2 regions of the Kitasatospora sp. NPDC038210 genome follow, and region 2 is predicted to be linked to the other one. Evidence: predicted binding sites of a transcription regulator. Region 2 holds the regulator's gene; the other holds the start of a gene.
What was found. Region 2 encodes HspR, which represses chaperone genes until heat shock. Its sites were predicted from a motif close to TTGAGNNNNNNNNNCTCAA; they were not measured.
Positions count from the first base shown of each region.

Region 1 (15,719 bases), on a different contig from region 2:
GGGCGGGTCAGCGAGTAGCCGTACTCGAAGCCCATGGCCGCGTACTCCGACAGCAGGCTGTCGTAGACGGTGTAGCGGGCCTGGTCCTCGGTGAGGTACTGCAGCGGGGTGTAGTCCTCGCCGGTCTTGCGGTCGATCAGGACGGCGTGCCGCTGGCCGAAGGTGCCGCGGCGGCTGTCCTGGCCGGCCAGGCGGACCGGGTGGCCCTCCATGAGCAGCGAGCCGATGGCGAGGGTCTCGCCCATCGCCCAGTCGATGGTGTTGTCCTCGACCGAGCCGGCGCGGCGCTGCAGCTGCGGCAGCAGGCGCGGGTGGACGGTCAGCCAGTCCGGGTGGTTCACCTGGGAGGCGGCGATCCGCTTGACCATCTCCTGGGAGATGCCGGTCTGGATGGAGACCGGGAAGTCGGCGACCGGCTTGCCCGCGGTGGCGTCGGCCGGCGCCTGGGCCGCGTCACGGACCTCGGCGAAGACCTTCTCCAGCTGGCCCTGGAAGTCCTGGAGCGCCTGCTCCGCCTCTTCCATGGTGATGTCGCCGCGACCGATCAGGCCCTCGGTGTACAGCTTGCGCACCGAGCGCTTCTTGTCGATCAGGTCGTACATCAGCGGCTGGGTGAACGACGGGTTGTCGGCCTCGTTGTGACCGCGGCGGCGGTAGCAGATGAGGTCGATCACCACGTCCTTGTGGAACTCCTGGCGGAACTCGAAGGCGAGCCGCGCGACGCGGACCACGGCCTCCGGGTCGTCGCCGTTCACGTGGAAGATCGGGGCCTCGATCATGCGGGCCACGTCGGTGCAGTACATCGAGGAGCGCGAGGACGCCGGGGCGGCGGTGAAGCCGACCTGGTTGTTCACCACGACGTGCACGGTGCCGCCGGTGCGGTAGCCGCGCAGCTGCGACATGTTCAGGGTCTCCGCGACGACGCCCTGGCCGGCGAAGGCCGCGTCGCCGTGGATCTGGATCGGCAGCACCGGGAAGGTGGTGCCGCCCTGGTCCAGGATGTCCTGCTTGGCGCGGGCGATGCCCTCGACGACCGGGTCCACGGCCTCCAGGTGGGAGGGGTTCGCGGCGAGCGAGACCTTGATGGTCTCGCCGTCCAGGCCGGTGAAGGTGCCGTCGGCGCCCAGGTGGTACTTGACGTCGCCGGAGCCGTGCATCGACTTCGGGTCGAGGTTGCCCTCGAACTCGCCGAAGATCTTGCCGTACGGCTTGCCGACGATGTTGGCCAGCACGTTCAGGCGGCCGCGGTGGGCCATGCCGATGACGGCCTCGTCCAGGCGGTGCTCGGCGGCGGCGTCGATGGTCGCGTCCAGCAGCGCGATCAGCGACTCACCGCCCTCCAGCGAGAAGCGCTTCTGGCCGACGTACTTGGTCTGCAGGAAGGTCTCGAAGGCCTCGGCCGAGTTCAGGCGGCGGAGGATCCGCAGCTGCTCCTCGCGCTCGGGCTTGGAGTACGGCTTCTCCAGGCGCTCCTGCAGCCACTTGCGCTGCTTCGGGTCCTGGATGTGCATGTACTCGATGCCGACGGTGCGGCAGTAGGTGTTGCGCAGCAGGCCGAGGATGTCGCGGAGCTTCATCATCTTCTGGCCGCCGAAGCCGCCGACCGCGAACTCGCGCTCCAGGTCCCACAGGGTGAGGCCGTGCGTGGTGACGTCCAGGTCGGGGTGCTTGCGCTGCTTGTACTCCAGCGGGTCGGTGTCGGCCATCAGGTGACCGCGGACCCGGTAGGAGTGGATCAGCTCCATGACGCGCGCGGTCTTGTTGACCTCGTCGTCGTGGGTGGTGGCGACGTCGGTGGCCCAGCGGACCGGCTCGTACGGGATCCGCAGCGACTCGAAGATCTCGTCGTAGAAGCCGTTCTCGCCGAGCAGCAGGCGGTGGATCTCGCGCAGGAACTCGCCGGACGCCGCGCCCTGGATGACGCGGTGGTCGTAGGTCGAGGTCAGCGTCATGATCTTGGAGACGCCCAGGCGGGACAGGGTCTCCGGGGCGGAGCCCTGGAACTCGGCCGGGTACTCCATGGCGCCGACGCCGACGATGGTGCCCTGGTTCTGCATCAGGCGCGGCACGGAGTGCACGGTGCCGATGCCGCCGGGGTTGGTCAGCGAGACCGTGACGCCGGTGAAGTCGTCCATGGTCAGCTTGTTGGCGCGGGCCCGGCGGACGATGTCCTCGTAGGCCTGCCAGAAGCCGAAGAAGTCGAGGGTCTCGGCCTTCTTGATGGCCGCGACGACCAGCTGGCGGTCACCGTTGGGCTTGACCAGGTCGATGGCCAGGCCGAGGTTGACGTGCTCCGGCTTGACCAGGAAGGCCTTGCCGTCCTCCACCTTGTAGCTGTGGTTCATGCCCGGGGCGGCCTTGATGGCCTGGACCAGGGCGTAACCGATCAGGTGGGTGAAGGAGACCTTGCCGCCGCGGGCGCGCTGCAGGTGGTTGTTGATGACGATGCGGTTGTCGATCAACAGCTTCGCCGGCACGGCGCGGACCGAGGTCGCGGTCGGCACCTCCAGCGAGGCGTCCATGTTGCTGGCGACGGCCTTCGCCGGGCCGCGCAGCTGGACCAGCTCGGGGCCGGCGGTGGCGGCGGGCGCGGCCGGGGCCGGGGCGGCGGCCTTCGGGGCCGGGGGCGCGGCGGGCGCGGCGGCGAGCGGGGCGGCAGCCGGGGCCGGGGCGGCCGGGGCGGCCGGTGCGGCGGTGGCGGGCGCGGCCGGAGCAGCAGCGGCGGGCGCGGGGGCAGCGGCAGGGGTCGGCGTGGGGCCGGCCTGGGTCGCGGCCTGGGTCACTGGGGTCACCTCGGTACCGGGCTTGTAGTCGGCGAAAAAGTCCCACCAGGCTCGGTCGACCGAGTTCGGGTCCTGGAGGTACTGCTGGTAGATCTCGTCGACGAGCCACTCATTGGGGCCGAAGCCAGTGGAGCTTGCCGAGCTGTTGGGGGTTTCTTGGGACTGTGGCGACACGGCGGCAACCGCCCTCTTCCGCTTCCTTTTGGGATGTTTGGACAGCGGGGATTAAGGCTACGCCCCTGACCGATGATCGCGCAGTCCCCGGGGGCCAGGCGTCGTCCAGATCACAGTCCTGACCTGCAGTTTGGCTGAAAAAGTACGTTAGAAAGCCGTATCTGAGGGGAACCGATCGGCGTCGAAGGCGCCTGATACCCGGAGCAAACCGGACAAACCCGTACAGTAATCCGCTAACGATCTTCGTATGCGTCTGTGTCGGATCTGTGACAAATGTCCCGGCCGTCGCCCGGCCGTCGCCCGGGCAGGCGGACCTCGATCCGGCAGCCGCGCGGCGACTCGGCGACCGCGATCCGCCCGCCGTGCAGGTCCACCGCCCAGCGGGCGATGGCCAGGCCCAGACCGGTGCCGCCGTCCGCGCCCGGTCCGGCGGCGGTCGCGGTGCCGCTGCGGCTGAACCGCTCGAAGACCCGGGTGCGGTCGGCCGGGGGGATGCCCGGGCCCTCGTCCTGGACCTCCAGCAGCAGGGCGCCGTCCTCGCCGTCGGGCCGGGCGCGCACCGTCACGGTCCCGCCGGGCGGGGAGTGCTTGCAGGCGTTGTCGACCAGGTTGGCGACCACCTGGTGCAGCCGCTCCGGGTCCGCCACGCCGGTCAGGCCGGCCGGGCTGACCTCCAGGGCCAGCCGGACGTCCCCGCGTCGGGAGAAGGCCCCGCCGGCCGTCGCGCCGTCCACGGTGACCCCGCGCAGCACGCCGTCCAGGAACTCGCGCACCTCGAAGCGGCGCGCGTCCAGGTCGACCACGCCGTCGTCGATCTTGGAGAGGTCGAGCAGGTGGGTGACCAGGCGGCCGAGCCGCTCGGTCTGCTCCAGAGCCGCCCCCAGCGTCGCCGGATTGGGCTGGACGACACCGTCGACCACGTTCTCCAGGACGGCGCGCAGCGCGGCGATCGGCGTGCGCAGCTCGTGCGAGACGTTGGCGACCAGCTCGCGCCGGTGCTGGTCGGCGGCCTCCAGGTCGGCGGCCATCCCGTTGAAGGCGGCCGCGAGTTCGCCGATCTCGTCGCGCGAGTTCACCTCGACCCGGCGGCTGTAGTCGCCGGAGGCCATCGCGCGGGCGGCGTCCGTCATCTCGCGCAGCGGGGCGGTCAGCCCGTGCGCGAGGAACTGCATGAAGAGCAGCGAGGCGATCATGGAGAAGACCATGATGATCCGGATCTGGGTCTCGGACCGGATCGCCACGACCACCATCCCGGTGGCCAGGAACACGGAGACGATCACCAGCAGGGCGAGCTTGCCCTTGATCGAGCGGACCGGGTCGAGCGGCCGGATGTCGGCCCAGACCCGGTGGGCGGCACGGACGGCCAGCGGCTGCGGCCGCGCGCCGTCGGATTCCCCGTTGCGTTGCTGTGGAAAGGTCATTGGTTCCCTGTGGTCCCCGCGGGTGTCCCCCCGCGTGGTGGCCAGGCGTCGTCCGGACACGGGCCCCCCGGCGGCCCGTCGTCCGGGGTCGGCCTAGGAGAGCGGGGCTTCCAGGGCGTACCCGACGCCGTGCACGGTGCGGATCCAGCTGGCACCGATCTTCCGGCGCAGCGCCTTGACGTGGCTGTCCACCGTGCGGGTGCCGGACGCGTCCGTCCAGTCCCAGACCTCGGCCAGCAGCTGCTCGCGGGTGAGCACCGCGCGCGGCTGGGCGGCCAGGCAGGCGAGCAGGTCGAACTCGGTCGGCGTCAGGTGGACGTCGCCCGAGGCCAGCCGGACCCGGCGCTGCACGTGGTCGATCTCCAGCTCGCCGAAGCGCAGGCTGCCGAGCGCGGGCGTGCGGGCGGCCTGCTGGGCGCGCTCGACGCGGCGCAGCAGCACGTTGACCCGGGCGGCCAGTTCGCGCATCGAGAACGGCTTCGTCATGTAGTCGTCCGCGCCCACGCCGAGACCGACCAGCAGGTCCGTCTCGTCGTCGCGCGCGGTCAGCATCAGCACCGGCACCGGGCGCTGGGCCTGGATCCGGCGGCACACCTCCAGGCCGTCGAAGCCGGGCAGCATGATGTCGAGGACGACGAGGTCCGGCTGCCAGGTGTGGAAGCCGTCGACCGCGCCGGGGCCGTCGTGGGCCACGGCGACCTTGAAGCCCTCCGCACCCAGTCGGGCTGCGATCGACTCGGCGATCGTCGGCTCGTCCTCCACCACCAGCACTCTGCGTTGGCTGCTCACCGTGCCGCCGGTGTTGACGTTGTCCTGCTGAATTTCTGTCACGGTCACGCCACCGCCCCCAGGGCTGCGGGCCGGCCACCTGTGGGGATGGCGGGGCTCCGCTCGTAGTCTTGTTCCGTCGTGGACTGTGCCGGGTCCGCCGTCCCGTCGCGCGATCGGGAGGCGAGGACGGACTCGTCGGCCGCCCACTTCTCCCGCGCACTTCGCAGCGTACGGACAACGGATGCTTTCCGGCAGGTGGACCGGACGTTTCCGGCCCGTGGGCCGGCTGTTCGGGCCGCCCGCTGACCCACTGCACGAGTGGGCACGGGCCGATACCTTACCCGGCGAATTTTCACTGCGTAACGGTACGTATGCAGTCGAGTTGACGCCAAGTCGCCGGTCAGAGGCCCTACTGACGCGTCAATCGAAACAAGGTCTGGACCAATGTCGGGAATCCGGCACTCCGCCGAGGCGGCGGTCTTCACGGGCTTTTCCCAGCTGCCTCCCAGAACCTCGACGTACCGTGGCCACGACAACACCCGTCCGGGCGGAACCCGCGGTGCGTGCCGGTACGTTGGGCACGGGGAGTGAGCCGGCGGCCACGGGTGCGGAGCGGAGGCGGCATGGCGGGTCTGCGGCGGGACGCCGACGGCTGCGCGCCCGCGGGAGCGCCGTACGGGATGCTCCGGCACGGGCTTCGCACCGGCGTCGTGCGGTGGCTGCTGGAACGCGTGCCGACACCCCGGCGCAACCCCTTCACCCTCGGGTACCTCGCCGTCGTGGGAGCCACCACGACCTTCGCCGGGCTCGCGGACCCTGAACTCGTGCAGCGCCTGCAGGAGGCCTCCAGCTCGGACGGCCACAACCTGCTCCAGCATCCCGTCCGGGCCCTCGTCCTGAGCGGGTTCTGGGTGGCCGGCGAGGTGTGGATGCCGTACCTGTGGGGATTCGCCTTCACCCTCGCACCGCTGGAGCGCAAGGTCGGGCCGGCCAGGGCGGCGGCGGTCTTCGCGGCCGGGCACGTCGCGGCCACGCTGCTCTCCCAGGGCGTGGTGATCCTCGCGGTGGAGACCGGGCGGATGGCGCCCGAGGCGATGGACCACCTGGACATCGGGGTCAGCTACGGCGTGCTCGCCTGCCTGGGCGCGGTGGCCGGGTTGCTCTCCTGGCCCGGGCGGCTGCTCGCACTGGGCGGCGCCGGGCTGATGATCGCCGAGCAGATCGCCTCCGACAAGGACGTGGTCACCGCCGTGGGGCACCCGGCCGCGGTGCTCACGGGGGTGGCGCTCTGGCGCTGGCTGCGGCGCATCGAACGGCGCCCGCCCCGGTACCGCGCCGCGACGGTCGGCGCCGCGCCGGCGCGCGGCGGGGCGCGCGTGTGGACCGCGCGCTGAGGCTCGCGCGCCGAGGTTCGCGCCGAGGTCGACGCACCGGCATTCACGTGCGGGCATTCACGCGCCGACGTTCACGTGCAGCCGTTCATGCGCTGCCATTCACGTGCCGAGTTTCGCGTGCTGACGTTCATGCGCCGGGGTTCGGGGGGCCGGGCTCCCCCGGCGCGTCCAGGAATTCCCCAGATTCGACGGACGCTTCCCAGGTGCGCTTTTGACGGCCCGCCCGCGGGCCGCCCGCGCCGCCTTCCCGGCCGGATCGTGTTCGCTCACGGCGAACTGAACCCCGGGAACATCCGGCCCCCGCCAAGCCTTAGTCAGGTCGACTCAAGTTCACTGACTGGGGAGAGATCATGGCATCGACGTCCACACCGCTCACCCTGCCCGTCCTGCCGCTCGACGACGAGGTCGTCCTGCCGGGCATGGTGGTCCCGCTGGACCTGAAGGACACCGAGGTGCGCGCCGCCGTCGAGGCCGCCCGCGCCGCGGCCGCCGGCGGCGGCAAGCCGCAGGTCCTGCTGGTCCCGCGGGTGGACGGCTCGTACGCGGCGGCCGGCACACTGGCCGCCGTGGAGCAGGTCGGCCGGCTGGCCGACGGTCCGAACACCGCCGGCCAGCCGGTCGCGCTGGTGCGCGCCGTGCGCCGGCTCCGGATCGGCGTCGGCACCACCGGCCCCGGCGCCGCCCTCTGGGTGGAGACCACCCCGTTCCGGGAGTCCTCCGTGGGCACCCCGGTGGCCGGCCGGGCCGCCGAGCTGGTCAAGGAGTACAAGGCGCTGTCCACCCAGTGGCTGCGCAAGCGCGGCGCCTGGCAGATCGTGGACCGGGTCGCCCAGATCGAGGGCGTCGGCGAGCTCGCCGACAACATCGGCTACGCGCCCTTCGCCACCGCGGAGCAGAAGCTCAAGGTGCTCCTGGAGGCCGACCAGGTCGCCCGCCTGGAGTACGCGCTGACCCTGCTGCGCGACCACCTCGCCGAGGAGGAGGTCAACGACACCATCCGCAAGGACGTCGAGGAGGGCGTGGCCAAGCAGCAGAAGGAGTTCCTGCTCCGCCGCCAGCTGGAGGCCGTCCGCAAGGAGCTGGCCGAGCTGAACGGCGAGCCGGCCGACGAGGAGGGCGACTACCGCGCCCGGGTCGAGGCCGCCGACCTCCCCGCGAACGTCCGCGAGGCCGCGCTCAAGGAGGTCGACAAGCTGGAGCGCGCCTCCGACCAGTCGCCCGAGAGCTCCTGGATCCGCACCTGGCTGGACACCGTCCTGGAGCTGCCCTGGAACGAGCGCACCGAGGACGCCTACGACATCGCCGGCGCCCGCGCGGTGCTGGACGCCGACCACGCCGGCCTGGCCGACGTGAAGGAGCGCATCGTCGAGTACCTGGCCGTCCGCAAGCGCCGGGCCGACCAGGGGCTCGGCCTGGTCGGCGGCCGCCGGGGCGGCGCGGTGCTGGCCCTGGTCGGGCCTCCCGGGGTCGGAAAGACGTCGCTCGGCGAGTCGGTGGCCCGCGCCATGGGCCGCACGTTCGTCCGGGTCGCGCTCGGCGGCGTCCGGGACGAGGCCGAGATCCGCGGCCACCGGCGCACCTACGTCGGCGCGCTGCCCGGCCGGCTGGTGCGGGCGATCAAGGAGGCCGGCTCGATGAACCCGGTCGTCCTGCTCGACGAGATCGACAAGGTCGGCTCCGACTACCGGGGGGACCCGGCCGCCGCCCTGCTGGAGGTGCTGGACCCGGCGCAGAACCACACCTTCCGGGACCACTACCTGGAGGTCGAGCTCGACCTCTCCGACGTCGTCTTCCTCGCCACCGCCAACGTGCTGGAGGCCATCCCCGAGCCGCTGCTCGACCGGATGGAGCTGGTCCGGCTGGACGGCTACACCGAGGACGAGAAGGTCGTCATCGCCCGCGACCACCTGCTCCCGCGCCAGCTGGAGAAGGCCGGTCTCGGCGGCGAGCAGGTCAGCGTCGACGAGACGGCGCTGCGCCGCCTCGCCGGGGAGTACACCCGCGAGGCGGGCGTCCGGAACCTGGAGCGCTCGATCGCCCGGGTGCTGCGCAAGATCGCCGCGCAGGCCGAGCTGGGCGAGCGCGAGCTGCCCGCGGCGGTCGGCGCGGAGGACCTGCGCGCCCTGATCGGCAGGCCGCACCACGTGCCGGAGTCCGCCCAGGAGCCGACCGAACGCCGCACCGCCGTCCCCGGCGTGGCCACCGGCCTCGCGGTGACCGGTGCCGGCGGCGACGTCCTCTACATCGAGGCCTCGCTGGCCGACGCCGAGACCGGCGGCACCGGGCTGACCCTCACCGGGCAGCTGGGCGACGTGATGAAGGAGTCCGCGCACATCGCGCTCTCCTTCCTGCGCTCGCGCGGCGCCGAGCTGGAACTGCCGGTCACCTCGCTGCGCGACCGCGGCGTGCACCTGCACGTCCCGGCCGGGGCCGTCCCCAAGGACGGGCCGAGCGCCGGCATCACCATGACCACGGCACTCGCCTCGCTGCTCTCCGGCCGCAAGGTGCGCACCGACGTGGCGATGACCGGCGAGGTGTCGCTGACCGGGCGCGTGCTGCCGATCGGCGGGGTGAAGCAGAAGCTGCTCGCCGCCGACCGGGCCGGGGTCACCACGGTGATCATCCCCAAGCGCAACGAGGCCGACCTGGACGACGTCCCGGCCGAGGTGCTGGAGCGGCTCACCGTCCACCCGGTGTCGGACGTCCGCGAGGTGCTGGAGCTGGCGCTGGAGCCGGCCGAGGTACTGGTGGCGGCCGCCTGATCCGCGTTGCCGGTTCCAGGGGCCGACGGCATCTCCGCGTGCGAGACTGCGGAGATGCCGTCCCCCACGCAGCGCGCCCTGGCCCGGGTGCCGGACCGGCTGCGCCCCTTCCTGGTGCGCCACCGCCGGCTGGTGAAGTTCCTGCTGGTCGGGGGCACCTGCTTCGTGCTCACCATGGTGATCAACCTGGAGCTCAAGTTCACCGTGCTGCAGCACAAGCCGGTGGTCGCGCTGACCGTCGCGACCGTGATCGCCACCGTCGTCTCGTACGTGCTGAACCGCCGCTGGGCCTTCCGGGCCGGCGGCCGCCAGCGTGAGGCCCTGCTGTTCTTCCTGGTCAGCGCGGTGGCGATCGGCGTCAACGACGTGCCGCTGGCGATCTCGCGGTACGTGCTGGACCTGCGCGAGCCGTACGTCAGCTCCTTCACCCAGGAGGTCGCGGACTTCCTCAGCGGCATGGTGGTCGGCACCTTCATCGCGATGCTGTTCCGCTTCTGGGCGATGCAGCGGTGGGTCTTCACCCGGCTCGCCGACCGTCCGGCGGCCGGACCCGGCCTGGTCGGGACGGTGTCCCCGGAACCCGGTTACGCTGCACCCGAGATGCCACGGGATGTGTCGTAGGGGGCGAGGTGAGCCTGATGCACGAACCGGACGGTGTCCGGACCGGGCCCGCCAGCCAGCAGGGCATGCGCCGGGCCAACCTGGCGCTGGTGCTCGGGGTGATCGCGCGCGGCCCGCGCTCCCGCGCCGAGGTGGCCGCCGAGACCGGACTGACCAGGGCCGCGGTCTCCTCGCTCGCCGAACAGCTGATCGCCGCCGGCCTGGTGGTCGAGGCGGGCCCGGCCGCGCCCAGCGGCAAGGTCGGCCGCCCCGGCACCGCGCTCGGACTCAACCCGCTCGGCCCCGGCGGACTCGGCGCCGAGATCGGCGTCCGTCACCTGGGCGCCTGCGTGGTCGACCTGCGTGGGGAGGTCCGCGCCTCGCGGCGCCGGGAGATCTCCAGCCGCGGCCGGGAGCCCGCCGCCGTCATGGCCGACCTCGCGCAGCTGCTGCGCGCGGTCGTCGCCGAGGCGGGCCTGCGCCCGGCCGGACTCACCCTGGCCGTGCCCGGACTGGTCGGCGACTCCGGCGCGGTGCTGCAGCGCGCCGCCAACCTGGGCTGGCAGGACGTCCCGGTGGCCGCCGAACTGCGCGCGGCCCTGCGACCGGCCGCGGACGGCCTGGCCGAGCTGCCGGTCGAGGCCGACAACGAGGCCAACCTCGGCGGGCTGGCCGAGCGCTGGCTGGGCGACGGCCCGGAGGACTTCCTCTACGTCTCCGCCGAGGCCGGGGTCGGCGCCGCGATCGTGGTCGGCGGACGGCTGCTGCGCGGCGCGCGCGGCCACGCGGGCGAGTTCGGCCACGTACCGGTCCGCCCGGACGGACCCCGCTGCGCCTGCGGGGCGCACGGCTGCCTGGAGCAGTACGCGGGCGAGGCGGCGGTGCTGGCGGCGGCCGGACTGTCCGGCGCCCGGGGCGACTGGGTGACGCTGCTCGCCGAGCGGGCCGGGGCCGGCGAGCGGGCGGCCCGGGCGGCCCTGGCCGGCGCCGGGTCGGCGCTCGGCATCGCGGCCGCCGGCGCGGTGAACCTGCTGGACCCGGCCGAGGTCGTCCTGGGTGGCGGCTACGCCCGGCTGGCGCCCTGGCTGCTCCCCGCCATGCGCACCGAGCTGGCCGCCCGGGTCACCGTCCGGCCGTGGGCCGAGGACCGGCTGACCGTCTCCCGGCTGGGCCGCCGCGGCCCGCTGTCGGGTGCGGCGGTGAGCGTCGTGCGCGCCATCGTCGCCGACCCGGGGATGCTCTCGGTCGGCTGACCCTCCGTACGGTCCGCCCGCCCGGAACGCGGTGCCCCGGTCCGGAACGCGCCGAACCGCCGCCGGAACGGGCCGAGCCCCCGGCCGGTGGGGCCGGGGGCTCGGTGCTGCCGGGGAGCGGCGAGGATCACGCCTCGACGCTGACGGGCTCGCGCTCGGGCTGCTCGGCACGGGGGCCGCGCAGGACGGCCAGGAACGCGATGCCGATGCCGACCAGGGCCCAGATCACCAGGACCAGGATCGGCATCCCCAGGTTGGTCGCGTCGAAGTAGGCGATCGACTTGGTGACGCCGGTGCCGGCGCCGTTCGGGATCACCGAACCGATGGCCCGCCAGAACGGCGGCATCATCGGCGCCGGGTAGACCCCGCCCGCGCTCGGGTTGCCCAGGACGACGAAGACCAGCACCGCGATGCCGATGCCGATGATCCCGAACAGGCACTGCAGCGCCATGGTGAACGCGCCGACCGAGAAGACCACCAGGGCGCCGACGGCGGACAGGGCGAGGATCGAGCCGGGCAGGGCGTCCAGCACCGGCCCGGCGATGATCGTGCCGCCGATGCCGGCCGCGACCGAGTAGAGCGCCAGGACGCCCAGGCGGATCAGCAGGCGGTGGGCGTTGGCCGGCTTGGAGCCCGCGCTGATGCCGAGGATCGAGGCGACCAGGTAGCCGCCGACGCACCAGCCGATCACCAGGTAGAAGGAGGACAGGCCGTTGGTGTCGCCCTTGGCGAGCGGCACGACGTCCTGGACCTTGACCGTACGGCCCTGGGTCTGGTCGATCGCGGTGGTGATGCTCTCGGCGGCCTTGGCGGCGGACGGGCCGCGGGCGCCGCCGACCAGCAGGGTGTCCTCGGTGCCGGTCGGGTTCACGACCCACGCGGCGTAGATCTTCTGGTCCTTGATCTGCGCGGTCGCGGTCTCGGCGTCCGGCGCGGTGACGGCCTTGACGGCGTCGTTCGGGACCGCCTCCAGAGCGCCGACCAGCTTGGGCGTGACCTGCGGCGGGGCGACCACCGCGATGGAGAGGTTGTGCGGGGCGGGCTTGTGCAGCGCCCCGATGTAGGAGGTGATGAAGCCGAGCTGGAGGAGCAGCACTCCGATCACGAGCAGTGCCGCGCGCGGTGTGACCGCGCTCTTCAGTTCGGCGACGAAACCCTGCCCAGGGGCTGCCATCGACATCTCCTTGCGTAACGGCGGAAAACGGATCTTCAGAGCCGATACTTCATACCATGAAGTAGTTGGCTCGTGGCACCTCCCGCGCGCGGGGCGGGCCGGTGCCACTGGGCGATACTGACGCGGTGAGCGACGAGGAAGCCCTGGTGGCGGTGGAGCGAGAGGTCGCGCTGATGTTCCGGCGGGGCCGGGCCAGAGTGGCGGAACTCTCACGCCGGGTGCACCCCGGACTGGAGGGCATGGCGTACAGCATGCTCGGCTACATCGAGCAGGCCGGGCGGGTCCGGGTGACCGACGTCGGCGTGCACTTCGCGGTGGGCAAGGCGACGGTGAGCCGGCAGATCCGTGCCCTGGAGGAACTCGGGCTGGTGGCCCGGGAGGCCGACCCGCTGGACCGCCGGGCCGCGCTGGTGTCGCTGACCGAGGACGGGCGGCGGCGCTACCTGGCCGCCCGGGACGTCCGGATGCGGCGGGTGCGCGAGGTGATGGGCGGCTGGTCGCCGGACGACGTGGTCCGCTTCGCGGATCTGCTGCGCCGCTTCAACGACGTCCTGGGGGAGCCGTCGGCCGAGTGACCGGGGGCCGCGGGCAGGTGTGACCGGGGGTCGCGCACGGGTGTGACCGGGGCCTGCGGGCAGGTGGGGCCGGGGCCCGTGGAGCGGGCCTTTACCCACCCTTGAAGAAAGTTGCCTAATTCAACCATCTCCTCTTATGGTTGCTTAAGGCAACGAACTTTCATGATGCGCGTATCCCGCACGCCTGCGCCGAAGGACCCAGATGACCGTGACCACCGAGGCGGTGAGCGGCAGTGCCGCCGCCGTCGACGACCGACAGATGACCCACCGGCAGGTGATGGAGGCGCTCTCCGGCCTGCTGCTCGGCCTCTTCGTGGCCGTGCTCTCCTCGACCGTCGTCTCCAACGCCCTGCCGCACATCCTGGCCGACCTGCACGGCGGCCAGTCCGCCTACACCTGGGTGATCACCGCGGCCCTGCTCACCCTCACCGCCTCTACCCCGATCTGGGGCAAGCTCTCCGACCTCGCCAGCAAGAAGCTGCTGCTGCAGATCGCCCTGCTGATCTACATCGCGACCTCCGCCCTGGCCGGCCTCTCGCAGAACACCGGTGAGCTGATCGCCTGCCGCGCGCTGCAGGGCGTCGGCGCCGGCGGTGTCGTCGCACTGGGCCAGATCTGCCTGGCCGCGATGGTCCCGCCGCGCGAGCGCGGCCGGTACAGCGGCTACTTCGGCGCGGTCTTCGCGCTCGCCACCATCGGCGGCCCGCTGATCGGCGGCGTCATCGTCGACACCTCCTGGCTGGGCTGGCGCTGGTGCTTCTACGTCGGCATCCCGTTCGCGCTGGCGGCGATCGTGGTCGTCCAGCGGACCCTCAAGCTGCCGGTGGTCAAGCGCAAGGCGAAGATCGACTACCTGGGCGCACTGGTCATCACCGCCGCGGTCAGCCTGTTGATGATCTGGATCACGCTGGCCGGCAAGAACTACGCGTGGCTGTCCTGGCAGACCGCGGCCATGGTCGGCGGCGGCCTGGTGCTGGGCGCGCTGGCCGTCGTGGTCGAGCGCCGCGCCGCCGAGCCGATCATCCCGCCGGACCTCTTCAGGTACCGCACCGTCACCCTGGCCGCCCTCGCCAGCGTGCTGGTCGGCGTCGGGATGTACGGCGCGACCACCTTCCTCAGCCAGTACTTCCAGCTGGCCCGCGCCAAGTCCCCGACCACGGCCGGCCTGATGACCCTGCCGATGATCCTCGGCCTGGCCGTCTCCTCGGCCGTCGCCGGCCGGCTGATCACCAAGTACGGCAAGTGGAAGGCCTACCTCGTCGCCGGCACCGCGCTGCTCGCGGTCGGCTTCGCCCTGCTCGGCACCGCCCGGGCCGACACGGACTACGGGCTGCTCTCCCTCTACATGGCGATCACCGGCATCGGTCTCGGCCTGACCAGCCAGAACCTGGTGCTCGCGGTGCAGAACACGGTGCCCCGGCACGAGCTCGGCGCGGCCAGCTCGGTGGTCACCTTCTTCCGCACCATGGGCGGCGCGATGGGCGTCTCCGCGCTCGGCGCGCTGATGACGAACAAGGTCGGCCACTACCTGGCGGAGAACCTGGCCGCCGCGCACGTCCCGGCCGGGCACGCGGCGGCCGGCGGCGGCATCCCGGACCTGCACAGGCTGCCCGCCCCGATCGTCCCGCTGGTGACGGACGCCTTCGGCCACGGCGTCGGCACCGTCTTCCTGTGGGCCGCGCCCTCCGCGGCGCTGGCCTTCGTCACCGTGCTGTTCATCCGGGAGACGGCGCTGAAGACCACCCAGGAGAACTGACCGCCCAGGAGGGCCGATCGGCCGGTGGAGCCGATCGGCCGGGAGGACAGGACCGCCGGGAGGACCGGCCGGACGTCGGGATACGCGAAGGGGCCGGGGAGTGCGCACTGCACTCCCCGGCCCCTTCGCGTCGGGCCCCCGCCGGTCGCTAGTGACCGGCGATCAGCGACAGGCCGTAGCCGACGGCCGCGGCGCAGACCGCGAAGCAGGCGTACGCGCCGGCCAGGGCCAGCTTGCCGCCGCCGGAAGCCGGGGCGCTGCCGCCCTCGCGGGCGGCGCTCAGCGCGGCCTCGCGGCGGGACAGCGCCAGGATGCCGAGCGCGAAGACGGCGACGACGGCGACGGTGATGCCGAAGCTGAAGCCGGCGGTCTGGGCCAGGGCGTTCCACTTGATGTGCATGGTGAGTGCTCCTCAGCCGGCGGCGGTCAGGCCGCGACCGTGGTCGAGGCGGGGGTGGGGACGTTCGAGGTGGCTGCGGTCGGTGCGACCTCGACCGGGGTGACGTCGTTGACGTTGTCCGCTCCGACCGGCTGGCGGCGGGAGATCAGCCACATCGCGCCCGAACCGGCCACCAGCGCGGCGCCGACCAGGACGATGCCCCAGGTGCCCTGCTCGGCCAGCAGGGCCGCGCCGCCGGAGACCACGGCGGCGGCCGGGAGAGTCAGGCCCCAGGTGTAGACCATGCGGCGGACCAGGCTCCAGCGCAGCTCGCCCTTCGGGCCGCCGAGGCCGGCACCCATGATGCCGCCGGAGCAGACCTGGGTGGTGGAGAGGCCGAAGCCCATGTGCGAGGAGGTCAGGATGACGGTCGCGGCGGCCGACTCGGAGGCGAAGCCCTGCGGAGGCCGGATGTCGGCCAGGCCCTTGCCCATCGAGCGGATGATCCGCCAGCCGCCCATGTAGGTGCCGAGCGCGATCGCGGCACCCGCGGAGACGATCACCCAGGTGGGGGGCAGCGCGCCGTGCGGCAGGGCGCCGACCGAGACCAGGGTCAGGGTGATGATGCCCATCGTCTTCTGGGCGTCGTTGGTGCCGTGCGCGAGCGAGATCAGCGA
Region 1 is NZ_JBVJYK010000006.1:187,871-203,589, reverse strand. It holds gene ACZ7KX_RS14950 (multifunctional oxoglutarate decarboxylase/oxoglutarate dehydrogenase thiamine pyrophosphate-binding subunit/dihydrolipoyllysine-residue succinyltransferase subunit) at 1-2,957, opposite strand, end outside; gene ACZ7KX_RS14945 (sensor histidine kinase) at 3,191-4,378, opposite strand; gene ACZ7KX_RS14940 (response regulator transcription factor) at 4,472-5,209, opposite strand; gene ACZ7KX_RS14935 (rhomboid-like protein) at 5,773-6,543, shown strand; gene lon (endopeptidase La) at 6,894-9,305, shown strand; gene ACZ7KX_RS14925 (GtrA family protein) at 9,360-9,926, shown strand; gene ACZ7KX_RS14920 (ROK family transcriptional regulator) at 9,944-11,158, shown strand; gene ACZ7KX_RS14915 (ABC transporter permease) at 11,286-12,332, opposite strand; gene ACZ7KX_RS14910 (MarR family winged helix-turn-helix transcriptional regulator) at 12,458-12,907, shown strand; gene ACZ7KX_RS14905 (MDR family MFS transporter) at 13,167-14,663, shown strand; gene ACZ7KX_RS14900 (hypothetical protein) at 14,812-15,063, opposite strand; gene ACZ7KX_RS14895 (inorganic phosphate transporter) at 15,090-15,719, opposite strand, start outside.
Region 1: a site for HspR is predicted at 6,853-6,871, ahead of lon (endopeptidase La). Genes of this name have one in related genera too.

Region 2 (15,719 bases):
CGCAGGCTGACGTGATCTGGACCATGCCGCAGGCGCACGTTCAGCAACCGTCGTCCGTCCTTGCGCAGGGGCCGGCTGTGGCGTCTCAGGCGGACGATGTGATCTGGACCTGAGCCGGGCTCAGTAGAGCGTCTCGCTCTGATCGAACAGCGGCGCGTCGCGGCGACTCTCGGCCAGCTTCCACCCGAGCTGGAACAAGGTCTCTGCGGCGTGTTCCTCACGCATTTCCGCGAGGTGTCTCGCGAGGGTGCGTTCGCTCAGGCCCAGATTCCTGGCGATGACGCGATGGCCGACCCCCTGAAGCATCATCCTGACGATATTCTCGCGCAGTCTGGACACGACTTCTGGTGGAACGTCGAGCCCCCCCTGGAACGGTATGGCCCGCTCCCAGAAGCTTTCGAACAGGCTGACCATGAAGCCGATCACGGCCTCGTCCTGAATGAATGCGGCCCGGGGCTGATCGCCGGTCAGTGGAATGAACGCAGCCGTACGGTCGACGATGATCATTCTGGTGAACGGCTCGCCCAGCGTGCGGACCTCGCCGCCGGCAGCGGTCATGGCCGCCACGTACTCGCGCGTGGGGGCCGAGTACCGCGTGCTCGGCTGGTAGAGGGTCCGCCGTGAGACCCCTCGGCGAAGCATGTCGGTGTCCAGGGCGATCGCCGCCTCGGTGGGGAAAGATCGCGATCCTCCGCCCGGTTGGGCGCTCAGCACCTCCTCACGGCTGCTCTCCATGAGTTCGACCAGGCGACGGTTGATCTCGGCCAGGCCGTGGAGGTGCTCGATCGAGCCGCCACCGTGACCGCGGCGCTCCCCGTTGCCGTAGGCCTGGGCAAGTTCCTGGAAGTCTGCGGGCAGCGCGGCGGCTCGGCTGAGCAACTCAAGCGCCTTGCGCTGCCACGCGGCCGCGAGGCCATTGGTGAGCTGCTTCGGGTCGACGGCGACGAGCATTCCGGGATTCTCTGTATCCGGTACCAGCAGCCCAATTTCGACCAATTCGCGGAGAGAGTCGTCGCTCTCCTCACGCTCAGCCGGAACCACTCTGCCGTCTTGCTGAACAACGGCTTTGTAGAGCGATCTGGCCCCGGGGGAGAGCTGGTTGTGCGTGCTGGTCATGGGACCGGATCCTTCAGTCCCACCCATCTGTCGCTCCTTGCCGTCGGCGTGGGCCTTTCGGCCTTGCTCAGTCGTATCCCATGCCAGATTTCCGATGCAACTGTCGCACAGGCATTCGCCGACGCGCAGCTGAACCGGTACCCGTCCGGCAGGAAGGAGGCTGCCACACCGACGCAGCCGCCGGCACCCCCCGAACAGGAGGGGGCCGGCGGCGGTGTCCGGGCGGGGCCGTCGGTCAGCGCTTGGGGCGCCAGACGACGAGGGCGCTGGACTGGGGGGTGGGCGGCTGGTACGGGACGAGGTCGCGGCGGTAGGAGGCGTGGACGGCGGCCTCGCGCTGCTGGAGGGCGGTTGCGGCGCCTTCCAGGGAGTCGACCAGTTCCGCGACGCGGGACTGCAGGGCGGTGACCTGGTTCTCCAGCTCGATGATCCGCTTGATGCCCGCCAGGTTGATGCCTTCGTCCTGGGAGAGCCGCTGGACCTCGCGCAACTGCTGGATGTCGCGGGCCGAGTAGCGGCGGCCGCGGCCGGCGGTGCGGTCGGGGCAGACCAGGCCGAGGCGGTCGTACTGGCGCAGGGTCTGCGGGTGCAGGCCGGACAGTTCGGCGGCCACGGAGATGACGTACACCGGGGTGTCCTCGGTGAGGACGTACGGCGGCGCGGCCGAGGGGGCCCGGCGGGTGCGGCGGGTGCCGTCCCCGGGCAGGCCTTCGCCGACGCCGGGGCCGATCGAGCCACCGGGGTTGACCGGGTTGATCGGATTCATCGGGGACATCTGGTCGTCACGCTCCCTTCGCCGCCCGGAAGAGGGCTGCTCGCGGATCGTCGGAGGCGGTGGCCTCGCGGTACTGCTCCAGGGCGTCCAGCGCGTCGCCGCTGACGTGCTGGGGGACCACGACCTCGACGGTGACGAGGAGGTCGCCGCGGGTGCCGTCCTTGCGGGTGGCGCCCTTCCCGCGGGCGCGCATGGTGAGGCCGTTGGCGCTGCCCGGGGGCAGCTTGAGCTTCACGGAGGGCCCGCCGAGGGTGGGTACTTCGATGGTGGCGCCGAGGGCCGCCTCGGGGAAGGTGACCGGGACGGTCACGGTGAGGTTGTCGCCCTTGCGCCCGAAGACCGGGTGCGGGTCGACGTGCACGGTGACGTAGAGGTCGCCGGGCTGGCCGCCGCGTTCGCCCTGGGCGCCCTTGCCCTTGAGCCGGATCCGCTGGTCGGCGTGGACGCCGGCCGGGATGCGGACCTGCATGGTGCGGGCCGAGCTGGCCCGGCCGCTGCCGTGGCAGTCGGTGCACGGGTCGTCGACGATCATGCCCCGGCCGCGGCAGTCCTTGCACGGCTCGGAGAGCGCGAAGGCGCCCTGGCCGCGGCTGACGGTGCCCGCGCCGACGCAGGTGGGACAGACCCGCGGGGTGGTGCCGGACTTGGCGCCGGTGCCGTTGCAGGTGCGGCAGGGGGCCTGGCTGGTCATCCGCAGCGGGACGGTCGCGCCGTCGACCGCTTCCTCGAAGGAGAGGGTCACTTCGGTCTCGACGTCGGCGCCGCGCCGCGGCTGGGCCTGCCGGGTGCCGCCGCCGCGGTTGAACAGGCCGCCGAAGACGTCGCCGAGCCCGCCGCCGGCGCCGCCGCCGCCCTGGGTGCCGCTGAAGAGGTCGCCGAAGTCGAAGCTGTAGCTGCCGGTGCCGCCGGGGCCGCCGCCGGCCCGGAAGCCGCCGTTGGCGAAGAGGCTGCGGGCCTCGTCGTACTCCTTGCGGCGCTTCTCGTCGGAGAGGACGTCGTACGCCTCGGAGATGTCCTTGAACCGCTCCTCGGCCTTGCTGTCACCCTTGTTGGCGTCGGGGTGGAACTCGCGCGCGAGCTTGCGGTAGGTCTTCTTGATCTCGGTGGCGGTGGCGTCCTTGGGCACGCCGAGGACCTTGTAGTAGTCCTTCTCCACGTAGTCCTTACCGCTCACGGCTTGAGCCACCTCCCGAGTCCATCGTCACTGTGCTGTCAACAGCAGCAGAACGCAACGCCGTTGACAGCGCGCTGCGGAGCCGGCCGCCGTACTGGCCGGCGTACGACTCCGCAGCGCACTGGTTGTCAGCTGTCACAGGTTGTCAGCTGTCCGAGCCACCGTCGGACTTGTCCGCGTCGCCCGACTTGGCGTCGGTGTCGGCGGCCGTCTGGCTGCCCGGCTGGGGCTCCGCGACGGCGACCATCGCCGGGCGGATGATCCGCTCGCCGATGCGGTAACCGGGCTGGAGGATCTGGACGCAGGTGTCCTCGGTGACGTCCGAGGAGTAGCTGTGCATCAGCGCCTCGTGCATGGTCGGGTCGAAGGGCTCGCCCTCCTTGCCGAACTGCTGCAGGCCCAGCTTGGCGACGACCGTCTCCAGCGAGTCGGAGACGGACTTGAAGCCGCCGGTGACCTCGCCGTGCTCGCGGGCGCGGCCGATGTCGTCCAGGACCGGGATCAGGGACTCCAGGATGTTGGAGACCGCGATCTCGCGGACGGTCAGCCGGTCGCGCTCGACCCGCTTGCGGTAGTTCTGGTACTCGGCCTGCAGACGCTGCAGGTCGCCGGTGCGCTCGGCCAGTTCGCGCTTGGCGGTGGCGAGCTCCTCCGAGGCGCCCTCGGCGGCACCGGCCGCCGCGGCTTCCTCGGCGGCCTTGATCACGGCCTCCTCGGCGGCGGAGTCGTCGCCGGGCTTGCCGCCCTGCGGCTTGTCCGTCATGCCGACGCACCGCCCTTGGGCTTCTCGTCGTCCACGATCTCGGCGTCGACGACGTCGTCCTCGGCCTTGGCCTGGGCGGAGTCACCGGCACCGGCCGCACCGGCGGTGGCGTCGGCGTTGGCGTACAGCGCCTGGCCGAGCTTCTGCGCGGTGGTGGAGACCTTCTCCGAGGCCTCGCGGATCTTCGCGATGTCCTCGCCCTTCAGGGCCTCCTTGAGCTCGCCGATGGCGGTCTCGACCTCGGTCTTGACGTCGGCGGGGAGCTTGTCGGAGTTGTCCGCGATGAACTTCTCGGTCGAGTAGACGAGCTGCTCGGCGGAGTTGCGGGTCTCGACGGCCTCGCGGCGCTTGTGGTCGTCCTCCGCGTACTGCTCGGCCTCGCGGCGCATGCGGTCGACCTCGTCCTTCGGCAGCGAGGAGCCGCCGGTGACGGTCATCTTCTGCTCCTTGCCGGTGCCGAGGTCCTTCGCGCCGACGTGCATGATGCCGTTGGCGTCGATGTCGAAGGTGACCTCGATCTGCGGCAGGCCGCGCGGCGCCGGCGGCAGGCCGGTCAGCTCGAACATGCCGAGCTTCTTGTTGTACGCGGCGATCTCGCGCTCGCCCTGGTAGACCTGGATCTGCACGGACGGCTGGTTGTCCTCGGCCGTGGTGAAGATCTCGGAGCGCTTGGTCGGGATCGTGGTGTTGCGCTCGATCAGCTTGGTCATGATGCCGCCCTTGGTCTCGATGCCGAGGGACAGCGGGGTGACGTCCAGCAGGAGGACGTCCTTGACCTCGCCCTTGAGGACACCGGCCTGGAGCGCGGCGCCGATGGCGACGACCTCGTCCGGGTTGACGCCCTTGTTGGCGTCCTGGCCGCCGGTCAGCTCCTTGACGAGCTCGGCGACGGCCGGCATGCGGGTCGAGCCGCCGACGAGGACGACGTGGTCGATCTCGGAGAGCGAGATGCCGGCGTCCTTGATGACGTTGTGGAACGGGACCTTGCAACGCTCCAGCAGGTCCGCGGTCAGCTGCTGGAACTGGGCCCGGGTGAGCTTCTCGTCCAGGTGCAGCGGGCCCTCGGCGGAGGCCGTGATGTACGGCAGGTTGATCGAGGTCTCGGAGGACGAGGACAGCTCGATCTTGGCCTTCTCGGCGGCCTCGCGCAGACGCTGCAGGGCCATCTTGTCCTTGGACAGGTCGACGCCGTGGCCGGACTGGAAGACCTTGACCAGGTGGTCGACGACGCGCTGGTCCCAGTCGTCACCACCGAGGTGGTTGTCACCGTTGGTGGCCTTCACCTCGACGACCCCGTCGCCGATCTCCAGGAGGGAGACGTCGAAGGTGCCGCCGCCGAGGTCGAAGACCAGGATCGTCTGGTCGTCCTTGTCGAGGCCGTACGCGAGGGCGGCCGCGGTCGGCTCGTTGACGATGCGCAGGACGTTGAGGCCCGCGATCTCACCGGCCTCCTTGGTGGCCTGGCGCTCGGAGTCGTTGAAGTACGCCGGGACGGTGATGACGGCGTCGGTGACGGTCTCGCCCAGGTACGCCTCGGCGTCGCGCTTCAGCTTCTGCAGCACGAAGGCCGAGATCTGCTGCGGGTTGAAGTCCTTGCCGTCGATGTTGATCTTCCACCCGGTGCCCATGTGGCGCTTGACCGAGCGGATGGTGCGGTCGACGTTGGTGACCGCCTGGCGCTTGGCCACCTCGCCGACCAGGACCTCGCCGTTCTTCGCGAAGGCGACGACGGACGGCGTGGTCCGAGCGCCCTCGGCGTTCGTGATGACGGTGGGCTCGCCACCCTCCAGAACGCTGACGACCGAGTTCGTCGTGCCGAGGTCGATGCCGACCGCGCGTGCCATCGTAGATACCTCCACGGAAGAGTTGAGCTTTACAGGCTCAAGGATGCATGACCCGACGGGTAGCGTCAACAGCCATGAGCGGGTGTCGCTCAACTTTGCTGAGCGTCACTGCGCGGCGGGGCCGTTGCGGGGCCGTTGCGGGGCCGGTCCGGGCCGGCGGGGCGCCGGTCCGCCCGGACGGCGGGCGGCGCCCCGTCGTGGCGCGGCTGCGACCGCGTGACTGCCGCCATAGCTTGGGAATCTTCTGGAGAAGTGTTAGCGACCGGTAATGTCCGGGCCGTCGGCCCGGCAAGTTACCCACCAGTACAATCGAAGCCGACAACCGTGGAACACAGAGACTGCTCAACCGCAAAGCCGCAGGAGACGGAGAGCCGATGCAGCTAGCAGCGATCGTCATCTCGCTGGTCACGTTCGTGATCGGCACCGCGCTCGCCGCCCGTGCGGCGCTGTACATCTACAAGGTGGTGCGCACCGGTGCGCAGGACTCCACCCGCTTCGGGCAGCCCGCCCAGCGGGTGAAGACCGTCGCGACCGAATTCGTCGGTCACACCAGGATGAACCGCTGGGGGATCGTGGGCATCGCCCACTGGTTCGTCGCCGTCGGCTTCTTCAGCCTGGTGCTGACCATCGTCAACGCCTTCGGCCAGCTGTTCGACGCCGACTTCGCGCTGCCGATCATCGGCCACTGGATGATCTGGCAGCTCTTCGTCGAGCTCGTCGGCACCCTGACCACGCTGGGCATCCTGGTCCTGATCGTGATCCGGCTGATGAGCCTGCCGTCGCGCTCCGGCCGCAAGTCCCGCTTCGCCGGCTCGATCGCCTGGCAGGCCTTCTACGTCGAGTACACGATCCTCGGCATCGGCCTCTGCATCCTGATGCTGCGCGCGCTGGAGGGCGCCCTCAACGGCGTCGACTCGTACGGTCCGGAGCACCTGGTCTCGTACCCGCTCGTCACCGCCCTCAGCGGGCTGTCGCACGGCACGCTGGAGAACCTGATCTACCTGTTCGCGATGCTGAAGATCTGCATCTCGTTCGCGTGGGCGACCACCATCGGCCTCAACCCCTCGATGGGTGTCGCCTGGCACCGGTTCCTCGGCTTCTTCAACATCTACTTCAAGCGCGAGGAGGACGGCGGCACCGCGCTCGGCGAGCTCCGTCCGATGACCAGCAACGGTCAGCCGATCGACTTCGAGGACCCGGCCGACGACGCCGTCTTCGGCGTCTCCCAGGTCGAGCACTTCTCCTGGAAGGGCATCCTCGACTTCTCCACCTGCACCGAGTGCGGCCGCTGCCAGTCGCAGTGCCCGGCCTGGAACACCGGCAAGCCGCTCTCGCCGAAGCTGCTGATCATGAGCCTGCGCGAGCACGCCTACGGCAAGGCCCCGTACCTGCTGGCCGGCGGCGGCAAGGACATGGAGGGCAACGAGCAGGCCACCTCCGAGCAGCTGAAGGACGTCCCGGCGGCGGCCCTGGCCGAGGCCGAGCGCCCGCTGATCGGCACCGCCGAGGAGAACGGCGTCATCGACCCGGACGTCCTGTGGTCCTGCACCACCTGCGGCGCCTGCGTCGAGCAGTGCCCGGTGGACATCGAGCACGTCGACCACATCGTCGACATGCGCCGCTACCAGGTGATGATCGAGAGCAACTTCCCGACCGAGGCCGGGACGATGCTCAAGAACCTGGAGAACAAGGGCAACCCGTGGGGCCTGGCCACCAAGGCGCGCCTGGACTGGGTCAAGGAGCTCAAGAAGGAGACCGGCATCGAGGTGCCGGTGATCGGCGAGGACATCGACCCCGCCGAGGTCGAGTACCTCTACTGGGTCGGCTGCGCCGGCGCCCTGGAGGACCGCGCCAAGAAGACCACCAAGGCCTTCGCCGAGCTGCTGCACACCGCGGGCGTGAAGTTCGCCATCCTCGGCAAGGAGGAGACCTGCACCGGTGACTCCCCGCGCCGCCTGGGCAACGAGTTCCTCTTCCAGATGCTCGGCGCGCAGAACGTCGAGACGCTGAACGCCGCGCTGGAGGACGCCCCGACCAAGCGGATCGTGGCCACCTGCCCGCACTGCTTCAACACCATCGCCAACGAGTACCCGCAGCTCGGCGGGCACTTCGAGGTGATCCACCACACCCAGCTGCTGCAGCACCTGATCGACGAGGGCAAGCTCGTCCCGGTCAACCCGGTCGAGGGCCTGATCACCTACCACGACCCCTGCTACCTGGGCCGCCACAACAAGGTCTACAGCCCGCCGCGCGAGATCATGGACAAGGTCCCGGGTCTGCGCCAGCAGGAGATGCACCGCCACAAGGAGCGCGGCTTCTGCTGCGGCGCCGGCGGTGCCCGGATGTGGATGGAGGAGCGCATCGGCAAGCGGATCAACACCGAGCGCGTGGACGAGGCGCTGTCGCTCAACCCCGACATCGTCTCCACCGCCTGCCCGTTCTGCCTGGTGATGCTCTCCGACTCGGTGAACGGCAAGAAGAACGAGGGCGCGGCCAAGGAGAACCTGAAGGTGGTCGACGTGGCCCAGCTGCTGCTCGACTCGGTGAAGGCCACCCCGCCGGCCGAGGCCGAGGAGCGGCCCGCGACGGTGGACGCCTAGCAGTCCACCGGCCGAAAGCCCGCTGTTCGACAGTTCTGCTACAACTGCCCGGCCCGGTGGACGCCGCCAACGCGCCCACCGGGCCGGGCTTTTGGGTCGTTGCCGAGGCGCGCGGCGACACCGGCCGCGGGCGGCGAGTGATCTCCGTCGCACAGGCGCCGGACGGGCATTCGGTTGGAAGGAAATACAGTAGGCGCCGGACCGGCTCCGTGCCGGTCGACCCGCGCCGGACACAAGGCCGGACGGGTGCCGACCCGCGCCGGCCGGACGGGTCGGGAAGACCGACTGCAGAACACCGATTCCAGAACACCGACTCCAGAACACCGACGGAGGCACCGGCCGCCGGGCCGGGCCGCAGAGACCACAAGGGGAACAGCGCAGACCATGACCGAGGCGATCATGCTGGTCGGTGGTAAGGGCACGCGACTGCGTCCGCTGACCACCCACACCCCCAAGCCCATGCTGCCGGTGGCAGGCGTCCCGTTCATCGCGCACCAGCTGGCCCGTGCGGCCGCCGCCGGCGTCACCCGCGTCGTGCTGGCCACCTCGTACCTGGCCGAGGTGTTCGAGGACCACTTCCAGGACGGCACGCCGTACGGCATCGAGCTGGTCTACCTGACCGAGCGCGAACCGCTGGGCACCGGCGGGGCCATCCGCAACGCCGCCTCCGGCCTGACCTGCGGCCCCGACGAGCCGGTCCTGGTCTTCAACGGCGACATCCTCTCCGGCCTGGACATCGCCGCCCTGCGCGACGGCCACGTGGCCGCCGGGGCCGACGTCACCCTGCACCTCACCCGGGTCGAGGACCCGCGCGCCTTCGGCCTCGTCCCGACCGACGAGAACGGCCGGGTGCTGGAGTTCCTGGAGAAGCCGGAGACCCCGGAGCAGATCGTCACCGACCAGATCAACGCCGGCTGCTACGTCTTCACCCGGTCCGTGATCGACCGCATCCCGGCCGGCCGCGAGGTGTCCGTCGAGCGCGAGACCTTCCCCGAGCTGCTGGCCACCGGCGCCCTGCTGCGCGGCGTGGTCGACACCTCGTACTGGCTGGACCTCGGCACCCCGGCCGCGTTCGTCCGCGGCTCGGCCGACCTGGTGCTCGGCAAGGTCGACTCCCCGGCCGTCCCCGGTCCGACCGGCGACGCCCTGCTGCTGCCCGGCGCCACCGTCCACCCGGGCGCGGTGCTCAGCGGGGGCAGCGTGGTCGCCGAGGACGCGGTGGTCGAGGCCGGCGCGATCGTCGAGGGCAGCGTCATCCTGCCCGGCGCGGTGATCGGCCCGGACACCCTGGTCAAGGACTCGATCGTGGGCGCCTTCGCGACCATCGGCGACCGCTCGGCGCTGGACGGCGCGGTGATCGGCGACGGCGCGATCGTGGAGTCGGACAACGAGCTGCCGAACGGCATCCGGATCGCCTGCGGCACCCTGCTGCCGGTCGGCGCCGTCCGCACCTCGGCCGGCCCGGGCGGCTGCCCGGCCGGCACCAGCGCGGCGGCGGCGGTGCACGGGCCGTCGGTCACCGCGCAGCGGTAGCACCGGCTCCGCGGGAGCCCCGCCGCCCTTCGGCCGTCCGGTTCGCCCGGTCGTCCGGTCGTCCGCCCACGGGTGGGGCGGGGGCGGCTTTCGGCCCCGTTCGTCTCAGCCTCGCTGCAAACCGGCCCCGGCCCCGTCCGGGGCCGACGCGCGTTGGGCCGGACGGGTACCTTCAGAGCGTGGCTGGTAATCGATACGACAGCGGTCAGGGCGCCGACCGTCCGCACGGCGGGTGGTCGGCCCCACCGCCGCCGGCGGGGGCGCCCGGGGGGCACGGGCGGACGGACGGGCCGGAGTACTTCACGGCTCCGCACCCGGGAACCGCAGGCGGACCGGGGGGCACGGCCGACGACGGGTACGACCCGTACGCGGCCGACCGGCCCGGGAGCACCCGCGCCTTCCCGACGGGCGCCCCGTACGCGGGCGGCGGCCCGTACGGGCAGGAACCGCCGCACCAGGGCTACTACGACCAGGGGCACCACCCGGACCAGGGGCAGTACGGGCAGTATCCGCCCGACGGGTACGCCCCCGACGGCTACGGGCAGCAGCCGCCGTACGAGCACCGGGCGTACGAGCAGCAGCAGCCGCCGTACGGCCAGGACAACGTCGCCGTCTACCGGGCCGGCGGCCAGTCCGCCCCACAGGCGACCGGCCCCCGGCCGCAGTGGCGCGAGCTGTTCGTCGGCCTCTTCCGCAGCCCGACCGCGATGTTCGACCGCACCCGCGACCACCAGGTCTGGCTGCCCGCCCTCACCGTCTCGCTGTTGTACGGGGCGCTCGCGGTGCTCGGCATCGGGCTGACCCACGACGACATCGTCAACTCCACCTTCACCGTGGCGCTGACCGGCATCCTCGCCGCCGCCGTCGGCTTCACCGTGGCCGGCGCGGTCTTCGGCGGGGTCACCTACGCCCTGGCCCGCCAGCTCGGCGGCGACGGCCCGTGGAAGGCGACGGTCGGCCTGGCCGCGCTGATCGGCTGGCTGACCGACGCGCCCCGGCTGCTGCTCGCCCTGGTGCTGCCCTCCGGCAGCGCCGTCGTCCAGGTCGTCGGCTGGGCGACCTGGGCGCTCTGCGCGTTCCTGCTGACCGGCATGGTCCGCCGGCTGCACGACCTGCCCTGGGGCAAGGCGGCCGGCGCCGCGGCGCTGCAGCTGCTCGCCCTGCTGGTGCTGATCAAGCTGCCGACGCTGGGCTGACGGGCGAAGGGCAGAATGGTGGACGGGCCGCGGCCGAGCGCCGGGGCCCGTCCACCCTCTTCGCCCCACGTCCACCGGAGCCAGGCATGACCCTCCCCACCACCCACGTCAGCTTCCCGGCCGGGGCGGTGACCGGCGAGTCCCCGGTGCTCGCGGTGCACCCGCTGGCCGACGGCCGGTACGCCGTCGTGACCGGCGCGACCCCGTTCCACCCGCTCGACCACACCTGGCCCGACCAGCCCGCCGACCTCGGCACCCTGACCGTGGACGGCACCGAGCTGGCCGTGGTCGACTGCCTGACCGGCGCGGTCGGCCCGGACGACGACGCGCTGCTGGTCGGCGCCGACATCCCGGTCCGGCGCGGCGACGAGGAGTGGTCCTGGCTGGTCCTGCACGTCCTCGACACCGACCCCGGTGACATCGTCGGCCGCACCGCGGCGCTCGCCGTCGACGCCGACCGCCGGGGCGCCCTCAGCGCCTCGCACAGCGGCTGCCACCTGCTCGCCCTCGCCCTCAACGCCGCGCTCGCCCCGCGCTGGCGCAAGGACCCGGGCCGCTCGGACGCCTTCGGCAACCCGGACTTCGACAGCCTCGCCATGGCGAGCTCGGTCATGGACACCCAGGCCAGCACCGACACCTACCGGCTCGGCAAGTCGCTGAAGAAGAAGGGCTTCACGGCGGACGCCACCGAGGAGTTCCCCGCCCTGGCCGACGCCCTGCCCGCCCTCACCGAGGACGTCAACGCCCGGCTCGCCGCCTGGGTCGCCGCCGACGCCCCGGTCCGCATCGAGGTCCCCGGCCCCGAGCTCACCGCCCGCCGCCAGTGGCACTGCGAGCTGCCCGAGGGCGGCGCGCAGATCTTCTGCGGCGGAACCCACCTGCACCACCTGGGCGAGCTGGCCGAGCTGCGCACCGAGCTGCGGCTGTCCGAGGACGGCACCGAGCTGGTCGCCGTCACCAGCCCCAAGCGGGCCTGAGAACGCCGCGGGCGGCCACCCCTCGCCCGAGGGGTGGCCGCCCGGCCTGCGTGCGCGCTCTGCTGGGTCCGGCAGGTCCGGCAGGTCCCGCAGCTCCGTCTGGACTGCTGGGACCGCCAGGACCGCTGGGTCCCCGCCGTGTGCTCAGACCGCGCTGCGGTGGAAGTTCAGGTACGAGCGGGACGGCGTCGGGCCGCGCTGGCCCTGGTAGCGCGAGCCGTAGCGCTCCGAGCCGTACGGGTGCTCCGACGGCGAGGAGAGGCGGAACAGGCAGAGCTGCCCGATCTTCATGCCGGGGTACAGCTTGATCGGCAGCGTCGCGACGTTCGACAGCTCCAGCGTCACGTGGCCGCTGAAGCCGGGGTCGATGAAGCCGGCCGTGGAGTGGGTGAGCAGGCCCAGCCGGCCCAGGCTCGACTTGCCCTCCAGGCGGGAGGCCACGTCCTCGGGCAGCGAGATGACCTCGTACGTCGAGGCCAGCACGAACTCGCCCGGGTGCAGGATGAACGCCTCGTCGCCCTCCGGCTCGACCAGCCGGGTCAGGTCCGGCTGCTCCTCCGAGGGGTCGATGTGCGGGTACTTGTGGTTCTCGAACACGCGGAAGAAGCGGTCGAGGCGCACGTCGATACTCGACGGCTGGATCATCGACGGGTCGAACGGGTCGATGACGACCCGGCCCAGGTCGATTTCGGTCCGGATGTCCTTGTCAGAGAGCAGCACGCTTCGAGGTTACGTGCAAGAAAGGGCCCCGGACGAATCCGCCCGGGGCCCCACTGCGTCCTCCTGGTCCTACCGCCGACCGTCAGGCCAGGAACTCCGCGGCCTCCAGCCGCATCGCCTGCGCCAGTTGCGGCTCCGACAGCTCCCGCACGTCGGCCAGCACCGAACTCCGCAGCCGTCCGCACTGCGGACAGCGGATCAACCGCCCGGGACCGAGCCGGCCCGGACCGAGGTTCTGCATCGGGAACGTGGTGGTGCTGAACAGGTGCCCCTCGGCACAACGAACGACGGCGCGCTGCTCCATCGATCCCCTTCCCATCCCTAACCCAGTACTCACCCGTACTCGCGCGCCCCGGCGGCCGAGCCCCGGGACAGCGTCACATTAGGGGATGTTCCGGACATTCCTCGCCGTGGCTCGCCGCCCCCGACCCCGCCCGCCGGAGCGCTCGTACGCGGCCCACACAGTACGCCTCCGGACCCGCCCCCACCCCGCTCCGCCGCGCCCCCGGATCCCTCGTGCAACCGCAGTCACGGATGGGGTACAGTGGCACTGGATCGAGCGGTCTCTGACGGCTCATCAGGCGGGCGTAGTTTAATGGTAGAACATGAGCTTCCCAAGCTTAGAGCGCGAGTTCGATTCTCGTCGCCCGCTCCAGCAGTAAAGGCCCAGGTCAACGACCTGGGCCTTTTGCGTTGTCCGGACCGGTCCGGGCCCGCTGCGCCGGATCCGGGCCAGCGGGCCGCCAGGCCGGGCGCCGGATCCGGGCCGGAACGCTCCTGGAACCGCAGCCGCCCCATTGCGGGTGTTTTCGGATCTTCGGATGGCGACTGCGGCGGCGTTGGTGCCCTCGCAGGTCTCGGCCCGCTGCCGACACTGCCGGCGCCGGCCGGGGCCGACGGGTGCGGGCGCTGAACCATATGCACCTTTGCGGCGTCTTCTGCCCCAACACCCATCCTGATCAAGGAGCTCCCCGCCGTGGACGTCCACCCCGTCACCGCCCTGTTCCCGATGCTCGGCCCCGACGAACTCCTCGACCTCGCCGAGGACATCGAGTCCAACGGTCTGACCGAGCCCGTCGTCCTGGACGAGGACGGTGTCCTCCTGGACGGCCGCAACCGCGTCGCGGCCTGCGAACTGGCCGACGTCGAAGTCCGTTTCACCATCTATCAGGGCGACGACCCGGTCGGCCTGGTCGTGTCCGCCAACCGTCACCGCCGGAACACCAACCCCGGCCAGCGCGCCATGATCACCGCGATGGCGCGCTCGCTCTCACAGCACTCCTTCCCCTCCGCCATCGCCCGCCACGGCATCAACCTCACCCGCCTGTCCATCGCCACCACCGTGCTCGAACACGCCCCCGACCTCGCCGAACAGGTCCGCGCCGGCACCCTTTCCCTGAACGCCGCCTACACCACCGCCCGTAGACGCAAGGCCGATGCCAAGGCCCTCCTCGCCCAGCACGCACGGCTGCGTCGGCAGGCCCCTGACCTCGCCGAGCAGGTCATCACCGGTCACCTCGCCCTCACCGAGGCCACTGCGGCCCTCGACGCCCGGCACGAGGAGGAACACCTCCGCAGGCGCGTCGAGGAGATCGACGCCATCCGCCTCGCCGACGGCGACACCGAGCCCTCCTTCGCCCGGGCCGCCGAACGCGGCGACACCGACTGGCGCCACGCCCACGAGCGCGCGGAGCAGTACCTCGCCCAGCGCCACGACGCCATCCGCCAGATCCAGCAGGGCCTGGCCGGCATCGCCGAAGCCTGGAGCGCCGTCCAGGAGCTCGCTCACCACCCCCGGAGCCCGTACGCCCGGGAAGTCCTCAAGGGCCTCACCGGTCCGGCGCGCGCCCTCGCCAACCGTCTCATCGCCCTCGAAGCCGCTTGCGCCATGGGTGGTGTGTGACGCGGCATCTCGCCGTCCTCACAGCCACGGTGGCGATCCGACGTCCCACGGGCGGAACCCGCGCACCCGCGCGGTGCTGACCGCGCTTCAGTCCGCCGACGCGGGAGCGATCCTGCGTCGGCCGGCTGAAGTGCGGCCGGGGCGCCCGTCAGCCGGGGAGCACCGTATGCGGGTACGCCTGCACCGGTAGGAACAGCCCGAACAGGTGGCCTTCTGCTGTCGTCCGCGTGGGGGCGGTTCCGGGGAAAGCCCGGTCGGGGGTGGGTGTGCGTCCTAGGATCGGCGGGTGACCGATGCGACCTCGCAGCAGCTGCGCGTTCTTCCCGAGGCCCTGTGCGTCGAGCGGCCGGCCGATGAGGCGTCTGCCCTGGCGTCGGCGTGGATCTCGCTGGTCCGGGCGCCCGAGGGGCTGACCGTGGTGCGTGTGGTGGACGAGCGGGTGGACGGTGCGTCCGTCGAGCGCTGGAGGGCGCTGTACAGCGGCGACGAGGCCCACGGGCTCGACCTGCCGGGTGTGCTGTCGCGGCTCCTCGCGCCGTTGGCGGCGGCCGGGGTGCCGGTCTTCGTGGCGTCGACGTTCAACGCGGACCTGGTGCTGGTGCCCGCGGAGCGGCTCGCCGGGGCGGTGGAGGTGCTCCGCTCGGCCGGTCACCGCGTCGAGGGCTGAGCAGGGCGGGCCGGGGCGACAGCCCGGCCGCCCCCTCGGAGGCCGGACTGTCGGGTTCGGTCGGGCGCCGGCTCAGCGGTTGGCGAGCGCTTCGAGGGTGGGGACGAGGGCGGTCGGGGTGGGGAGGGCGGCGTTCTCGGCGCGGAGCCGGTGGGCGGTGTCGCGGAGGCCCTGGTCGGTGATGAGGCGGTCGAGGAGGGCGGTGTCCACGGCGTCGGAAGCCGAGCTCAGGGCGGCGCCGGTCGCGGTGAGGGCCTCGGTGTTGATGAAGTGGTCCGCGCCCTGGGGGAGGAGCAGCTGGGGCAGGCCGGCCTGGAGGGCGGTCAGCATGGTGCCCGAGCCGCCGTGGTGGATCAGCGCGTCGGCGCGGTTGAGCAGTTCGTTCAGCGGGACCCAGGGCAGGCCGCGGACGTTGTCGGGCAGGGTGCCGAGCGGGGCGAGGTCGGCTCCG
Region 2 is NZ_JBVJYK010000004.1:327,252-342,970, forward strand. It holds gene ACZ7KX_RS10615 (hypothetical protein) at 1-113, shown strand, start outside; gene ACZ7KX_RS10620 (hypothetical protein) at 121-1,116, opposite strand; gene ACZ7KX_RS10625 (heat shock protein transcriptional repressor HspR) at 1,352-1,891, opposite strand; gene dnaJ (molecular chaperone DnaJ) at 1,899-3,065, opposite strand; gene grpE (nucleotide exchange factor GrpE) at 3,211-3,828, opposite strand; gene dnaK (molecular chaperone DnaK) at 3,825-5,672, opposite strand; gene ACZ7KX_RS10645 ((Fe-S)-binding protein) at 6,047-8,272, shown strand; partial or broken gene manB (mannose-1-phosphate guanylyltransferase) at 8,657-9,730, shown strand; gene ACZ7KX_RS10655 (YIP1 family protein) at 9,985-11,001, shown strand; gene ACZ7KX_RS10660 (alanyl-tRNA editing protein) at 11,088-11,978, shown strand; gene dcd (dCTP deaminase) at 12,123-12,698, opposite strand; gene ACZ7KX_RS10670 (hypothetical protein) at 12,781-13,002, opposite strand; tRNA gene ACZ7KX_RS10675 (tRNA-Gly) at 13,280-13,353, shown strand; gene ACZ7KX_RS10680 (hypothetical protein) at 13,675-14,601, shown strand; gene ACZ7KX_RS10685 (ACT domain-containing protein) at 14,888-15,268, shown strand; gene ACZ7KX_RS10690 (nucleotide disphospho-sugar-binding domain-containing protein) at 15,341-15,719, opposite strand, start outside.